2 regions of the Listeria sp. ILCC792 genome follow, and region 1 is predicted to be linked to the other one. Evidence: a T-box and tRNA genes for the amino acid it is inferred to sense, from the RefSeq annotation. Region 1 holds a T-box; the other holds one or more tRNA genes.
The links. The T-box of region 1 lies ahead of ileS (isoleucine--tRNA ligase). A T-box ahead of a tRNA ligase gene usually reads a tRNA of that ligase, here a tRNA-Ile.

Region 1 (10,271 bases):
CAAGAAGCAGCTGAAATTGTATCAAGCGCATCTGATCCAGAAGTCAATATGATTTTTGGTTCAGTCATCAATGATGAATTAAAAGATGAACTTATTGTGACTGTAATTGCGACAGGATTTGATGAAGCGAAACAAGCGGAGATGAAAAACCGTCGTCCAGCTGCCGGGCAACAAATTCAAGTAAATCGTCCAAACTATGCAGCCAATGAAACACAAGAAGTGAAGCATGAGGAACCGCAAGTTGCGGAACCTAAACAAGCTGTGGAAACGAATAACGGCGATGTTGATGTGCCAGCCTTCATTCGCAATCGAAATCGCAGAAGCTAATTTCGTTTAAACCGCGGATAAAGTGGGAATCCACATAAAAAGGTGTAGGTAATCATGACGAAAAAAGACAATCTTAGTCACATTGAATCAAATATTGAAGCAGCCTGCCAAAAAGTTGGACGTACTAATGATGTCCATCTGGTGGCAGTCACGAAAACAATCGATGTGGCTGGAATACGAGAGCTATACGAGTTAGGTTTACGGAATTTTGGTGAAAACCGGGCGGACGTTTTTTTAGAAAAATTTGAGGCCTTACAGGATTTGCCCGATATTGTCTGGCATTTCATCGGTTCCTTGCAAACGCGAAAAGTGCGTGACATAGTGGATAAAGTGGACATCATTCATTCTGTAGACCGCCCTAGTTTAGCAAAAGAAATTGAAAAACGTACAACAAAATCATCACCTTGCTTCTTGCAAATTAATATTTCTGGTGAAGAAGCAAAACATGGCTTTACTAGGGAAGCAGCTGTTCGTTTCTTGAAAGAGACGGATTTTAAGAATATTGAAATTATTGGTTTAATGACTATGGCACCACTTACGGAAGATGTGAGTGAGTTACATCAAGTATTTCACGAATTAAAGCAGTTGCAACTAGACATTCAAAAGCTCGGTTTAAACCGTGTACCATGTAAGGAACTATCGATGGGAATGACGAATGACTACATGATTGCGATAGAAGAAGGTGCTACACATATTCGAGTAGGTAGAGCTTTGGTGAACGACTAATTACGGAGGTGCAAAAAATCATGGGACTTTCAAACAAATTTAAATCTTTTTTCTTTTTAGATGAAGATGGAGAAGAATACTACGAAGAACCAACATCAAAAAAAGTACAGGAGCCTGAACCAATGGTACAAAAAAAAGCAGCTAAGAATAAATTCCGAGCAGTGGAAGAATCTGAAAACAACAAGGTGGTAAGTATGCAAGGTGCGCAATTTTCTAGTCAAGTAGTGTTAGCTGAACCTCGTGTTTATGCAGAAGCACAAGAACTTTCGGATTACTTAAAAGAATATAAAACACTAGTTGTAAACTTACAACGAATTAGCCATGATCAGGCGATTCGGATTGTAGACTTTTTAAGTGGGACTGTATATGCTCTTGGCGGAGATATTCAGCGCATTGGAAATAATATTTTCTTATGTACACCTGAAAATGTGGACGTAGATGGATCTATTTCCGAAATGTTAGAAGAACAAGACTTCATGTAAGTAACTAGAGAGGTGGACTCTTTTTGGAACTGTTTTTATATCAAGTTGTGCAAGTAATCTTGTTTATCATTCGCTATTTGCCAACTTTAATGTTTGTTTACTTTTTGATGAGCTGGTTCCCAGGAGCGCGTGAATCTAAAATCGGACGTTTTCTAGGAAAAATCTTTGAACCAATCTTAGAACCGTTTAGAAGGATTATACCGCCAATTGGTATTTTTGACATCTCATCACTTGTTGCCTTTATTGCATTCCAATTTGCAATGTCGGTGTTAACAAATTTAATTTATAAATATGTATTACCATTGTTATTTTAAAGCTATGCTTAGGCATGGCTTTTTTTGTTCGTTATAAATCCATGGTATAATGAAATGTATATGCGTTTAAAAAAGAGGAGAGAGTACGAATGGAAGGGATTTATCAACATTTTCGCGGGGAAGAACATGCTTTTATTGACCAAATATTAGAAATTACGATGCAAGTAACAGATGAATATACGCCGAAACTAACCGACTTTTTAGATCCACGACAACGTTTTATCGTACAAACGATAGTGGGCAGTTATGAAAATATTGAAGTGAAGTTTTTCGGCGGAACGCCTGTTACAGAACGGAAAAGAGCACTCATCTATCCAGATTATTACACACCAACAATAGATGATTTTAACATCGCGCTTTTCCATATTCGCTACCCAGTAAAATTCACGACGCTTTCGCATCAAAAGATTTTAGGAACACTTATGTCACTCGGAATAAAAAGGGAGATTTTTGGTGACATAGTCAATTTAGAAGAGGAATGGCAATTTTTTGTAGATTCAGAAATGGAAAATTATGTTTCAAGTCAACTTGATAAAATCGGGAAAGTCAATATTACGCTTGAAAAGCTACCGCTTGATGCGGCGTTACAAATTGAACCAGTCTGGGAAGAAACAATGATTACAGTTCCAAGTCTTCGTTTAGATAGTGTGGTAGCTAATGCCCTACATTTATCACGGCAAAAAGCGAAACAAATGATTCAAGCAGGACTTGTTAAAGTGAATTGGAAAGTTGTTGAGAATCCAGATTTTGATTGTGAGGAAGCAGACATCTTATCCGTCCGCGGATACGGTCGAATTAAACTTTTGTATATACATGGACGAACAAGAAAAGATAAAATTCGCATGGATATCGGTTTTTTGAAATAAAAATTAAAGAGGTGTGCCAATGAAGAAAATGCTAGGTGAGGAACGTCGTAAATCGATTTCAAAATGGCTGATGGAAGCAGACGAGCCAATTTCTGGTGCAGAACTAGCCAAACGAACAAACGTCAGTCGCCAAGTGATTGTACAAGATATTTCTCTTCTTCGTGCAACAAATTCACCAGTTATCTCTACACCACAAGGCTATTTATACGTATCAGAGAGCAGTCGGCCAAGGCGAGTGATTGCTTGTCAACATACGAAACGAGAATCGGAAAAGGAACTTAACACGCTTGTTGATTATGGAGTATCCATTATTGATGTCATTGTGGAACACCCCATTTACGGAGAAATCGTTGCGTCGTTACATTTAAACAACCGTTTTGATGTTGAAAAATTTATTAGGCGTCTCGGAGCAACAAACGCAATGATGCTTTCAGGGCTAACTAATGGTATTCATTTGCATACAATTGAAGCAGATACAGACGAACAATTAGATGAAGCTATTGAAGCGTTAGGACGTTTAGGCATACTAGTTCAATAAATTTGACACAAAACTATGAAAACGAAGGTCTTTATGGTAAAATGTAATTTATATTAGGCTATTTTTACAGAAAAGCTATTTAAAAGAAAAAATTAAAAACTGTTTTTATAATTTGCATGGAGGTGTTAGCTATGCCATTATCACCACTGGACATACATAATAAAGAATTTACCCGTGGTTTTAGAGGTTACGATGAAGATGAAGTCAATGATTTTCTTGATCAAATCATCAAAGATTATGAGCAAGTAATTAAAGAAAAGAAACGTATGGAGGATTCGCTTAGCAACAACGAAGAGCGTTTAGGTCATTTTACAAACATTGAAGAAACCTTAAATAAGTCACTTATCGTTGCGCAAACAGCTGCCGAAGAAGTGAAACTATCTGCTGAAAAAGAAGCAAAATTAATCATTCGTGAAGCAGAGAAAAACGCAGACCGAATTTTAGCTGACTCTCTTTCAAAAGCACGTAAAATTGCGATTGAAATTGAAGATTTAAAACGCCAATCCAAAGTTTTCCGCGAAAGACTTCGCCTACTTGTAGAAGCACAAATGGATTTAATCCAAAGTGACGATTGGCAACAAATGATGGAATATGATGTTGACGCAACAGAATTAAAATCCATCAAAGAAGTACAAGATGCCGATTCAGAAGAAAATATTGACTAAATAGATGTTGAAAGAGACAAGTATATTTTTCTAACCCAATCCAAGCGATTCAGTGACGGTGTGAGACTGAAATTGGACGGAAAATAGAAATCACTCTGGAATCTCTAGTTCCGAATCCAGTAAGAACTAGCGCCGCCAAGCGTTATTGGAACGAGTGGGCAAGAAATTAAATTCCTGTCAACAAGGGTGGTAACGCGATAATCTCGTCCCTTTTTTGAGGGAGGAGATTTTTTGTTGGAACTCTTAACGCTTCAGCGTTTAGAGTTCCAATACAAGGCTGGGCGAAGCCCTGCGTTGATCCACAAAACTCTTAACGCTTCAGCGTTTAGAGTTCCAATACAAGGCTGGGCGAAGCCCTGCGTTGATCCACAAAACTCTTAACGCATCAGCGTTTAGAGTTCCAATACAAGGCTGGGCAAAGCCCTGCGTTGATCCACAAAAAATATACAAATCTTAAAGGAGCCAAATAAAAATGGAATACAAAGACACATTATTAATGCCAAAAACAGCTTTCCCGATGCGAGGAAATTTACCAAATAAGGAGCCAGAATGGCAAGCAAAATGGGAGAGTGAAAATCTTTACCATAAAATTCAAGAAAAAAATGCTGGACGTCCGACTTATATTTTGCATGATGGACCGCCGTATGCGAACGGGGAACTTCACATGGGACACGCCATGAATAAAACGATTAAGGACTTCATTGTGCGGTACAAATCTATGGCTGGATTCCGCTCACCGTACGTACCTGGTTGGGATACACATGGTTTGCCGATTGAGCAAGCTTTAACCAAAAAAGGGGTTAAACGTAAAGAAATGACGGTTGCAGAGTTCCGTAAACTTTGTGAAGAGTACGCGTATAAGCAAGTTGATATTCAGCGCACAGGCTTTAAACGCCTTGGGATTAGCGGTGATTTTGATAATCCATACATTACGCTAAAACCGGAATATGAAGCAGAGCAAATTAAAGTTTTTGGCGATATGGCGAAAAAAGGTTATATTTACAAAGGTAAAAAACCGGTCTACTGGTCGCCTTCAAGCGAATCCGCACTAGCAGAAGCAGAAATCGAATATCAGGATAAAACATCTGCCTCCATTTATGTGGCTTTTGATGTTAAAGATGGAAAAGGTGTCTTAGATAATGACACAAAAATTATCATTTGGACAACAACACCGTGGACGATTCCGGCTAATATGGCGATTACGGTAAACCCAGATTTAGACTACGCGGTTGTGAACACTGGCGGGCAAAAATATGTGGTTGCAGCAGCACTTGTAGATTCCTTAAAAGAGCAACTTGATTGGACGGATGTAACCATTGAAAAAACAATTCGCGGCGTTGAACTTGACCGCGTTGTGGCGAAACATCCATTCTATGACCGCGATTCGCTTGTTATTAACGGCGAGCACGCGACAGCAGACGCTGGTACTGGGGCAGTTCATACCGCGCCTGGGCACGGGGAAGATGACTTTATTGTGGGGCAAAAATATGAGCTTGAGGTGTTAGCTCCACTTGATTCGCGCGGGGTATTTACAGATGAGGCACCCGGATTTGAAGGGCTGTTTTATGATGATGCCAACAAATTGGTGACGGAAAAATTAAAAGAAGTGGGCGCGCTTCTTAAAATGGAATTCATTACGCATAGTTATCCGCATGATTGGCGTACGAAAAAGCCGGTTATATTCCGAGCAACTCCGCAATGGTTTGCTTCGATTAATAAATTCCGCGGTGAACTTTTAGATGCCGTTCAAGATGTAACGTGGACGCCTTCGTGGGGTGAAACGCGCCTGTACAATATGGTTCGTGACCGCGGCGATTGGGTTATTTCGCGTCAGCGCGCATGGGGGGTTCCGCTTCCAATTTTCTATGGTGAAAACGGGGAACCCATCATCACGGATGAAACGATTAAGCACGTCTCCGATTTATTCCGAGAGCATGGTTCGAATGTTTGGTTTGAACGCGAAGCGAAGGATTTATTGCCTGAAGGTTTTACGCATCCATCAAGTCCAAACGGCGAATTTACAAAAGAAACGGATATTATGGACGTTTGGTTTGATTCTGGTTCAAGTCATCAAGCTGTTTTAGCGAGTCGACCAGAACTTTCGCGTCCGGCTGACCTCTACATGGAAGGTTCCGACCAGTATCGTGGTTGGTTTAACTCTTCCTTAACTACGGCGGTTGCTATGACGGGTGCTGCGCCTTATCGCAATGTACTTAGCCATGGTTTTGCGCTTGACGGCGAAGGTCGGAAAATGAGTAAGTCGCTTGGAAATACGATTTTACCGGGTAAAGTCATTAATCAGCTTGGTGCGGATATTGTTCGCCTTTGGGTGGCGTCCGTTGACTATCAAGCAGATGTGCGGATTAGTGATGACATCTTAAAACAAGTGTCGGAAGTTTATCGTAAGATCCGTAATACGATGCGTTTCTTACTTGGAAACGTGAGCGATTTTAACCCTGAAACTGATAAAGTAGCTTTTCAGGATCTTCGTGAAGTGGACCAATTTATGCTTGTGAAACTGAATGAGCTTACGCAAAATGTCCGTAATGGCTATGAAAAGTTCGAATTCTCGACGATTTATCATCAAATCAATAACTTCTGTACGGTTATGCTAAGCCAGTTCTACATGGATTTCGCGAAAGATGTCGTATACATCGAAGCGGCAAATAGCTCGGATCGTCGTGCAATGCAAACAGTCTTTTACGAAGCCGCTTCTTCTCTGGCTAAACTACTGGCGCCAATTTTACCACATACATCAGATGAAGTGTGGTACCATTTAAACGGGGAACAATCGTCTAGCATTCACTTAGAAGATCTTCCAGAAGTTCAAAATTACGCAGATACTGCTGATTTAGTAACAAAATGGGATGCATTCCTCCGTGTGCGTGATGACGTCCAAAAAGCACTTGAAGAAGCGCGAAATGAGAAACTAATTGGGAAGTCCATGCTAGCGAAAGTAACGCTTTACGTTGATGCAGAAGGTGAACAACTATTTAACTCCTTACAAGGTGACTTTGCGCAGCTCTTTATTGTATCGGATTTCGAACTGGTCGTTGGTTTAGAAAAAGCGAATGAACAAGCCGTAAAAGGTGAACATGTTGCCGTAGAAATCACAGTAGCAGAAGGCGAAACATGTGAACGTTGCCGCGTTGTGAAAAAAGATGTTGGCGTAGATGCGCTTCATCCAACGCTTTGCGGACGTTGTGCGACAATTGTAACGGAAAACTATTAAAGGAGTAGAGGAGGGCGTTACTAGCGACCTCCCTTTTCCTTAATAAAAAAGTGAGAGGAGTTTTGACGCAATGAAAATAGAGTTTATTAAAGTTCATGGCTCACAAAACGACTTTTTTATCATCGATGAACGTTTAAATGACATCGAAAATTGGTCTGATGAAAGACGAACTAATTTGGCGCTTTTAATTTGTGCGCGCGATAATGCACTACGTGGTGCTGACGGAATTTTATTTGTGAGTACTGGGCGTGCGGGTACAATTGGGAAAATGCGTGTTTTTAACGCGGATGGCTCGGAAGCTTCGATGTGTGGGAATGGTCTTCGGACGGTCGCGCGTTATTTGCTTGAGAAGGCAAACTTAAACGAGGCGAAAGTTGAAACGATGAAAGCGGATCTTTTGGTTCAGAAAAATGAATCGCTCGGCTATGACATTCCAACCTATCAAGTCGAAATTTCACCCGTTTTGTTTGACTTAGGAAGCCTCCCTTTTAACTACGAGAAAAAAGAACTTTTGAATGAAAAAATCCCTGAATTTGATGACGAACTGACTTTTTCTGCGGTGGCGGTGCCGAATCCGCACTTGATTACGTTTACTAGTCAGGCCGTTTTGGAATCGAGTAAGCAGGAGGAGCTCTCGCATTATTTGAACGGGGAAAATCCCTATTTTCCGGACGGTGTCAATGTTAGTTTTGTTCGTAAGCTTACGCCGGAAAAGATTTTTGTGCGCACGTATGAGCGAGGAGTAGGCTTCACTAATGCATGTGGAACGGCGATGTCGGCCTCTAGTCTGATTAAAAAACTCATCGACCATGATAAACTGGATGAGGTGCTTGACGTTTATAATGATGGTGGACGTGTTCGTGTGAAGGCGGATGAAAAATCCATCCAACTTATCGGAAATGCGACATTTACGGCTTTTGGGACTTTTGAGTTGAGTGATAATGGTTTTGAAGTTACCGCTTTTTCTGAAACGGGTGAGCAGGAAAATTATCTAAAGATGGTTCGTGAAGTGGAACAATTTTTAAATGATACAAAATAAGGAGAGAATTTATGAATACAAATCGAAAGAAAGCTTTGCCACTTTTTGTCATAGGAGGATTTGCTCTTTTACTATTTTTGATTGAACTTATGAGTGTGGCATCGGAACAAAGATGGGTTGCGAAATTTGATTTAATGTGGATTGAACGTATTAGGGAAGGAAACATTAAACCGAGCACGACAAACATGGTTGAATTCCTGACCCATTTTGGTTCTGCTGAATACATCATAGTGATGACGATTATCGTCGTGATTGTCTTATTTATTTTGAGAAAATTTGTAGTTGGACTATGGTTCGGTGGAACAGTTTTACTTTGCGGAGTCGTTTTGAATTTACTGTTCAAAAACTTAGTTGAACGCACTCGCCCAGATTCAGTAAATTGGTTGATTTCTGAAACTGGCTATAGTTACCCAAGTGGGCATGCGACGGCAACAAGCGTGTTTTATGGATTAGCAGCACTATTTTTGATTTTCACGGTGCGTCAAATGTGGCTGAAAATTGTTGTAGGTGTAGTAGGACTATTTATCATTTGCTATGTGATGTATTCTCGTGTTTACTTAGGCGTTCATTTCCCGACAGACGTATTGGGAGGTTTCTTATTCGGAATGGCATCGATTTTCCTTTCGACAGGTGTTTATTTCTTAGTTCGCAAGCCACTTCATGATATGTTAAAAAAATGGCGTCTTAACGATAAAAGTGTTGTAGAATAAGCAAACAAATTGAAGTGAAGTTTTTCAGAAAAGATGCTGAAAGCTTCACTTTTTTTATTAAGTTTTATAAAAGGGTTGGAATTTTCAATCATGTAAACGCCTTACTTTTTACTTGCATTTTAGAGTAGAACGATGTAATATAAATATATTGATAAGAAAATAAGCAAGTTGTATCATGAAGTAATGATGAGAACTATTCACATGTTATAAAGGGTATTCGCCTTGTCATTTGAATACTTTTTATAATATGTGAATTTTTTTTAAAAAAGCACTCGGTTGTTTGTTGTTTAGCTCGAACCAGTTTGTTTTTTTTGAGAAAGGCCATATTAGTAAATTTTTGGAGGTTTGTGAAATATGCAAACAGGTAAAGTAAAATGGTTCAACAGTGAAAAAGGTTTTGGATTTATCGAAGTTGAAGGCGGAGACGATGTATTCGTACACTTCAGCGCTATCCAAGGCGACGGATTCAAAACTTTAGACGAAGGTCAAGAAGTTGAATTTGAAGTTGTTGAAGGCCAACGTGGCCCACAAGCTGAAAACGTAACTAAATTATAATTTTCAGTTTGACCAAGCCAAAAATCTAGCAAATAAAAATATTTGCTAGATTTTTTTATTCCGTTGTATTTCAGTGAAAACTAGGTTAAGATACAGATATCACGTATCGAAGGAGTTTTGAATAATGGACATTGCGAAGATGATTGATCACACTGCTTTAAAACCTGAAACAAGCAAAGAGGCAATTTTAAAGCTAACAAGTGAAGCGAAAGAGTATCAATTTGCTTCTGTTTGCGTCAATCCAACATGGGTAAAATTAGCAAGCGAAGCACTTTCAGGAACGGATGTAGATGTTTGTACGGTTATTGGTTTTCCGCTCGGGGCAAACACTGCAGAAGTAAAAGCTTTTGAAACGAAAGATGCTATCCAAAACGGCGCGACGGAAGTAGATATGGTTATTAATATTGGCGAACTAAAAGACGGTAACGATGACGCAGTTCTTGCTGATATTAAAGCCGTTGTAGATGCAGCGAATGGGACACTCGTTAAAGTGATTATTGAAACATGTTTATTAACTGACGATGAAAAAGTGCGTGCATGTGAGCTAGCTGTAAAAGCGGGAGCTGATTTCGTAAAAACTTCAACAGGCTTTTCAACAGGCGGTGCGACTGCAGCTGATATTACTTTAATGCGCAAAACAGTTGGACCGAATATTGGGGTAAAAGCATCTGGTGGCATACGCACAAAAGAAGATGTTCTTGCGATGATTGAAGCAGGTGCGACACGAATTGGCGCTAGTGCGGGAGTTGCTATTGTTTCTGGCGGCACGAGTACATCAGATTATTAGGATAACTTGAGGAAGCATGCGGGCATGCTT
Region 2 (3,224 bases), on a different contig from region 1:
ACCAAAAATAAATCTATGCTGTCAATCTTTTTTTTGAAAATAATAAAATTCCTCCCAAAATAAGAAGCAGAGCAATCGTAAAATAAAAGCTCCTCGGGCCGACCATAGTAATCAAAGCCCCCGCTACACTCGGCCCCAAAATACTCCCCACACTAAAACACATCCCCACCAAAATATTTCCAGCAGGAAGAAGATCAAGCGGCGTCAAATCCGTCATATATGAAAGCCCAAGTGAATAAAGCGATCCCACAAGTATCCCGAGCACAAAGAAAATCACAATAAAAAGCACACTACTCGAAACAAATGCTGTTAGGAAGAAAACGAGACCACCTAAAAACGTTAAAATTGGCAACACGCGCCCGCGCCCCATCCGATCACTAAAAATCCCAATTGGAACCTGAAACAAAATCGTCCCTACCGAGAAAGCAGAAATAATAAACGTAATCATATATGTTTCAATCCCAAACCTAAGCCCCACAATTGGGAAAGTCGCGTTTAAACCCGTCTCCAAAACACCATATAAAAAGGGTGGTATCATCGCTACTCAAGCAATTTTCATCACATCAGAAAAACGCTTCATACTATCGAAAAAAGAAATTTTGCGAATTTCCGTCCCTTCCGAAATAAATTCATTTTTCAGCGTCAAAATTAATCCCCACGCCAAGAGAACTAACACACCGGAAATATAAAATGGCAAATTAGGACTTACATCCATCAAATTCACAAGCTGCGGTCCAACCGCAAATCCAAGTGAAAAAAACAAGCCATAAATCGCCATATTCCTGCCACGTTTGCTCGGTTCCGTCGTAGCTCCAATCCAAGTTTGCGACGAAAAATGTAGCATATGATCCCCCACACCAATAACAAGACGCAGCAAAAACCAAAAATACAAATTAAACCACATCGGGAACAAAAATAGCGCCACCGCAACTAATCCCCCGCCAACCACAATAATCGGCTTAAATCCAAATTTATGTAGCGGCGCTTCAATAAATGGCGACACCAACAAAACTCCAATATAAATCCCCGTCGCATGAAATCCATTCACACTCGAACTAATCCCCATTCCTTCAAAAATAATCGCAATCAGCGGCAACAAAAGCCCTTGTGACAGCCCCGAAATCGCCACTATAACCGTCAAAATCCAAAACTTCCTCCTATTTCGCATCCAATCCAGCCCTCCAATTTCCAACCAAAATAAGAACAATGCCTCTGCATTGTTCTTATACTTATAATGATGACCCGTACGGGATTCGAACCCGTGTTACCGCCGTGAAAGGGCGGTGTCTTAACCGCTTGACCAACGGGCCTTACTGGCGGAGAAGGAGGGATTTGAACCCTCGCGCCGCGTTAACGACCTACACCCTTAGCAGGGGCGCCTCTTCAGCCACTTGAGTACTTCTCCAGTATAAAATATAAACTCCACAGGCAGGACTCGAACCTGCGACCGATCGGTTAACAGCCGATTGCTCTACCAACTGAGCTACTGTGGAATAAAATGGGCCTAAATGGACTCGAACCATCGACCTCACGCTTATCAGGCGTGCGCTCTAACCAGCTGAGCTATAGGCCCAAAAAAGCGGGTGAGGAGAATCGAACTCCCGACAACAGCTTGGAAGGCTGTGGTTTTACCACTAAACTACACCCGCATAATACACATAAAAGTGGCTTGGGACAGAATCGAACTGCCGACACCTTGAGCTTCAATCAAGTGCTCTACCAACTGAGCTACCAAGCCAAATGGCGGTCCCGACGGGATTTGAACCCGCGATCTCCTGCGTGACAGGCAGGCATGTTAACCCCTACACCACGGAACCACGATTGCGGGGACAGGATTTGAACCTGCGACCTTCGGGTTATGAGCCCGACGAGCTACCAGACTGCTCCACCCCGCGATAATAATATTAAATTGGCCCACTTAGTCACAAATAAAAAACGGAGGAAGAGGGATTCGAACCCCCGCGAGCTTTTACACCCCTGTCGGTTTTCAAGACCGATCCCTTCAGCCAGACTTGGGTATTCCTCCACGATATAATAATAAAAAGTGCTAAGTGGACCTTGCAGGACTCGAACCTGCGACCGGACGGTTATGAGCCGTCTGCTCTAACCAACTGAGCTAAAGGTCCAAATTTTAAAGATAGCGGCGGAGGGAATCGAACCCACGACCTCTCGGGTATGAACCGAACGCTCTAGCCAGCTGAGCTACGCCGCCACATTAATAAAGATTTAATTTAAAATTTGGTGGAGCCTAGCGGGATCGAACCGCTGACCTCCTGCGTGCAAAGCAGGCGCTCTCCCAGCTGAGCTAAGGCCCCAAATTATAGAATTTAATAATGGTCGGGAAGACAGGATTTGAACCTGCGACCCCTTGGTCCCAAACCAAGTGCTCTACCAAGCTGAGCTACTTCCCGTAAAATAAGCGCGCCCAGAAGGAGTCGAACCTCCAACCGCCTGATTCGTAGTCAGGTACTCTATCCAGTTGAGCTATGGGCGCAATATAGAAATGGTGCCGAGGACCGGAATCGAACCGGTACGGGTATCACTACCCGCAGGATTTTAAGTCCTGTGCGTCTGCCAGTTCCGCCACCCCGGCAAGGGCATAAAAAGAAACTTAAGCGGAAGACGGGGTTCGAACCCGCGACCCCCACCTTGGCAAGGTGATGTTCTACCACTGAACTACTTCCGCATAAATATAAGTGCGGGTGAAGGGACTTGAACCCCCACGCCTCGCGGCGCCAGATCCTAAATCTGGTGCGTCTGCCAATTCCGCCACACCCGCAAAGAGTGAGCCGTGCAGGGTTCGAACCTGCGACCCTCTGATTAAAAGTCAGATGCTCTACCAACTGAGCTAACGGCTCTTTATACTAATGTATGTAAGACTGATTAAGAAAAAGATGGTGCCGGCTGCAAGAGTCGAACTCGCGACCTACTGATTACAAATCAGTTGCTCTACCAACTGAGCTAACGGCTCTTTATACTAATGTATGTAAGACTGATTAAGAAAAAGATGGTGCCGGCTGCAAGAGTCGAACTCGCGACCTACTGATTACAAATCAGTTGCTCTACCAACTGAGCTAAGCCGGCATAAAAATGGTGGAGGTTAACGGGATCGAACCGCTGACCCTCTGCTTGTAAGGCAGATGCTCTCCCAGCTGAGCTAAACCTCCAAAATCATTGCCCGGCAGCGACCTACTCTCACAGGGGGAAGCCCCCAACTACCATCG

Region 2: it has a tRNA-Ile gene. The T-box ahead of ileS (isoleucine--tRNA ligase) is inferred to sense a tRNA for this amino acid. The anticodon was not compared.

The regions. Positions count from the first base shown of each region.
Region 1 covers NZ_FYBO01000003.1:60,052-70,322, reverse strand. Annotated here, with positions in the region: gene ftsZ (cell division protein FtsZ) at 1-327, shown strand, start outside; gene CFS60_RS05060 (YggS family pyridoxal phosphate-dependent enzyme) at 382-1,053, shown strand; gene CFS60_RS05055 (cell division protein SepF) at 1,074-1,535, shown strand; gene CFS60_RS05050 (YggT family protein) at 1,559-1,849, shown strand; gene CFS60_RS05045 (RNA-binding protein) at 1,939-2,715, shown strand; gene CFS60_RS05040 (transcription repressor NadR) at 2,735-3,253, shown strand; gene CFS60_RS05035 (DivIVA domain-containing protein) at 3,385-3,918, shown strand; T-box leader at 3,917-4,132, shown strand; gene ileS (isoleucine--tRNA ligase) at 4,391-7,150, shown strand; gene dapF (diaminopimelate epimerase) at 7,221-8,189, shown strand; gene CFS60_RS05020 (phosphatase PAP2 family protein) at 8,201-8,899, shown strand; gene cspD (cold-shock protein CspD) at 9,254-9,454, shown strand; gene deoC (deoxyribose-phosphate aldolase) at 9,579-10,241, shown strand.
Region 2 covers NZ_FYBO01000014.1:204-3,427, reverse strand. Annotated here, with positions in the region: partial or broken gene CFS60_RS12465 (MFS transporter) at 14-1,168, opposite strand; tRNA gene CFS60_RS12460 (tRNA-Glu) at 1,239-1,310, opposite strand; tRNA gene CFS60_RS12455 (tRNA-Ser) at 1,315-1,405, opposite strand; tRNA gene CFS60_RS12450 (tRNA-Asn) at 1,421-1,493, opposite strand; tRNA gene CFS60_RS12445 (tRNA-Ile) at 1,500-1,573, opposite strand; tRNA gene CFS60_RS12440 (tRNA-Gly) at 1,579-1,649, opposite strand; tRNA gene CFS60_RS12435 (tRNA-Phe) at 1,666-1,738, opposite strand; tRNA gene CFS60_RS12430 (tRNA-Asp) at 1,742-1,817, opposite strand; tRNA gene CFS60_RS12425 (tRNA-Met) at 1,822-1,895, opposite strand; tRNA gene CFS60_RS12420 (tRNA-Ser) at 1,937-2,026, opposite strand; tRNA gene CFS60_RS12415 (tRNA-Ile) at 2,053-2,126, opposite strand; tRNA gene CFS60_RS12410 (tRNA-Met) at 2,139-2,212, opposite strand; tRNA gene CFS60_RS12405 (tRNA-Ala) at 2,240-2,315, opposite strand; tRNA gene CFS60_RS12400 (tRNA-Pro) at 2,335-2,411, opposite strand; tRNA gene CFS60_RS12395 (tRNA-Arg) at 2,421-2,494, opposite strand; tRNA gene CFS60_RS12390 (tRNA-Leu) at 2,505-2,593, opposite strand; tRNA gene CFS60_RS12385 (tRNA-Gly) at 2,615-2,686, opposite strand; tRNA gene CFS60_RS12380 (tRNA-Leu) at 2,698-2,779, opposite strand; tRNA gene CFS60_RS12375 (tRNA-Lys) at 2,786-2,858, opposite strand; tRNA gene CFS60_RS12370 (tRNA-Thr) at 2,896-2,969, opposite strand; tRNA gene CFS60_RS12365 (tRNA-Thr) at 3,009-3,084, opposite strand; tRNA gene CFS60_RS12360 (tRNA-Val) at 3,092-3,167, opposite strand; rRNA gene rrf (5S ribosomal RNA) at 3,177-3,224, opposite strand, start outside.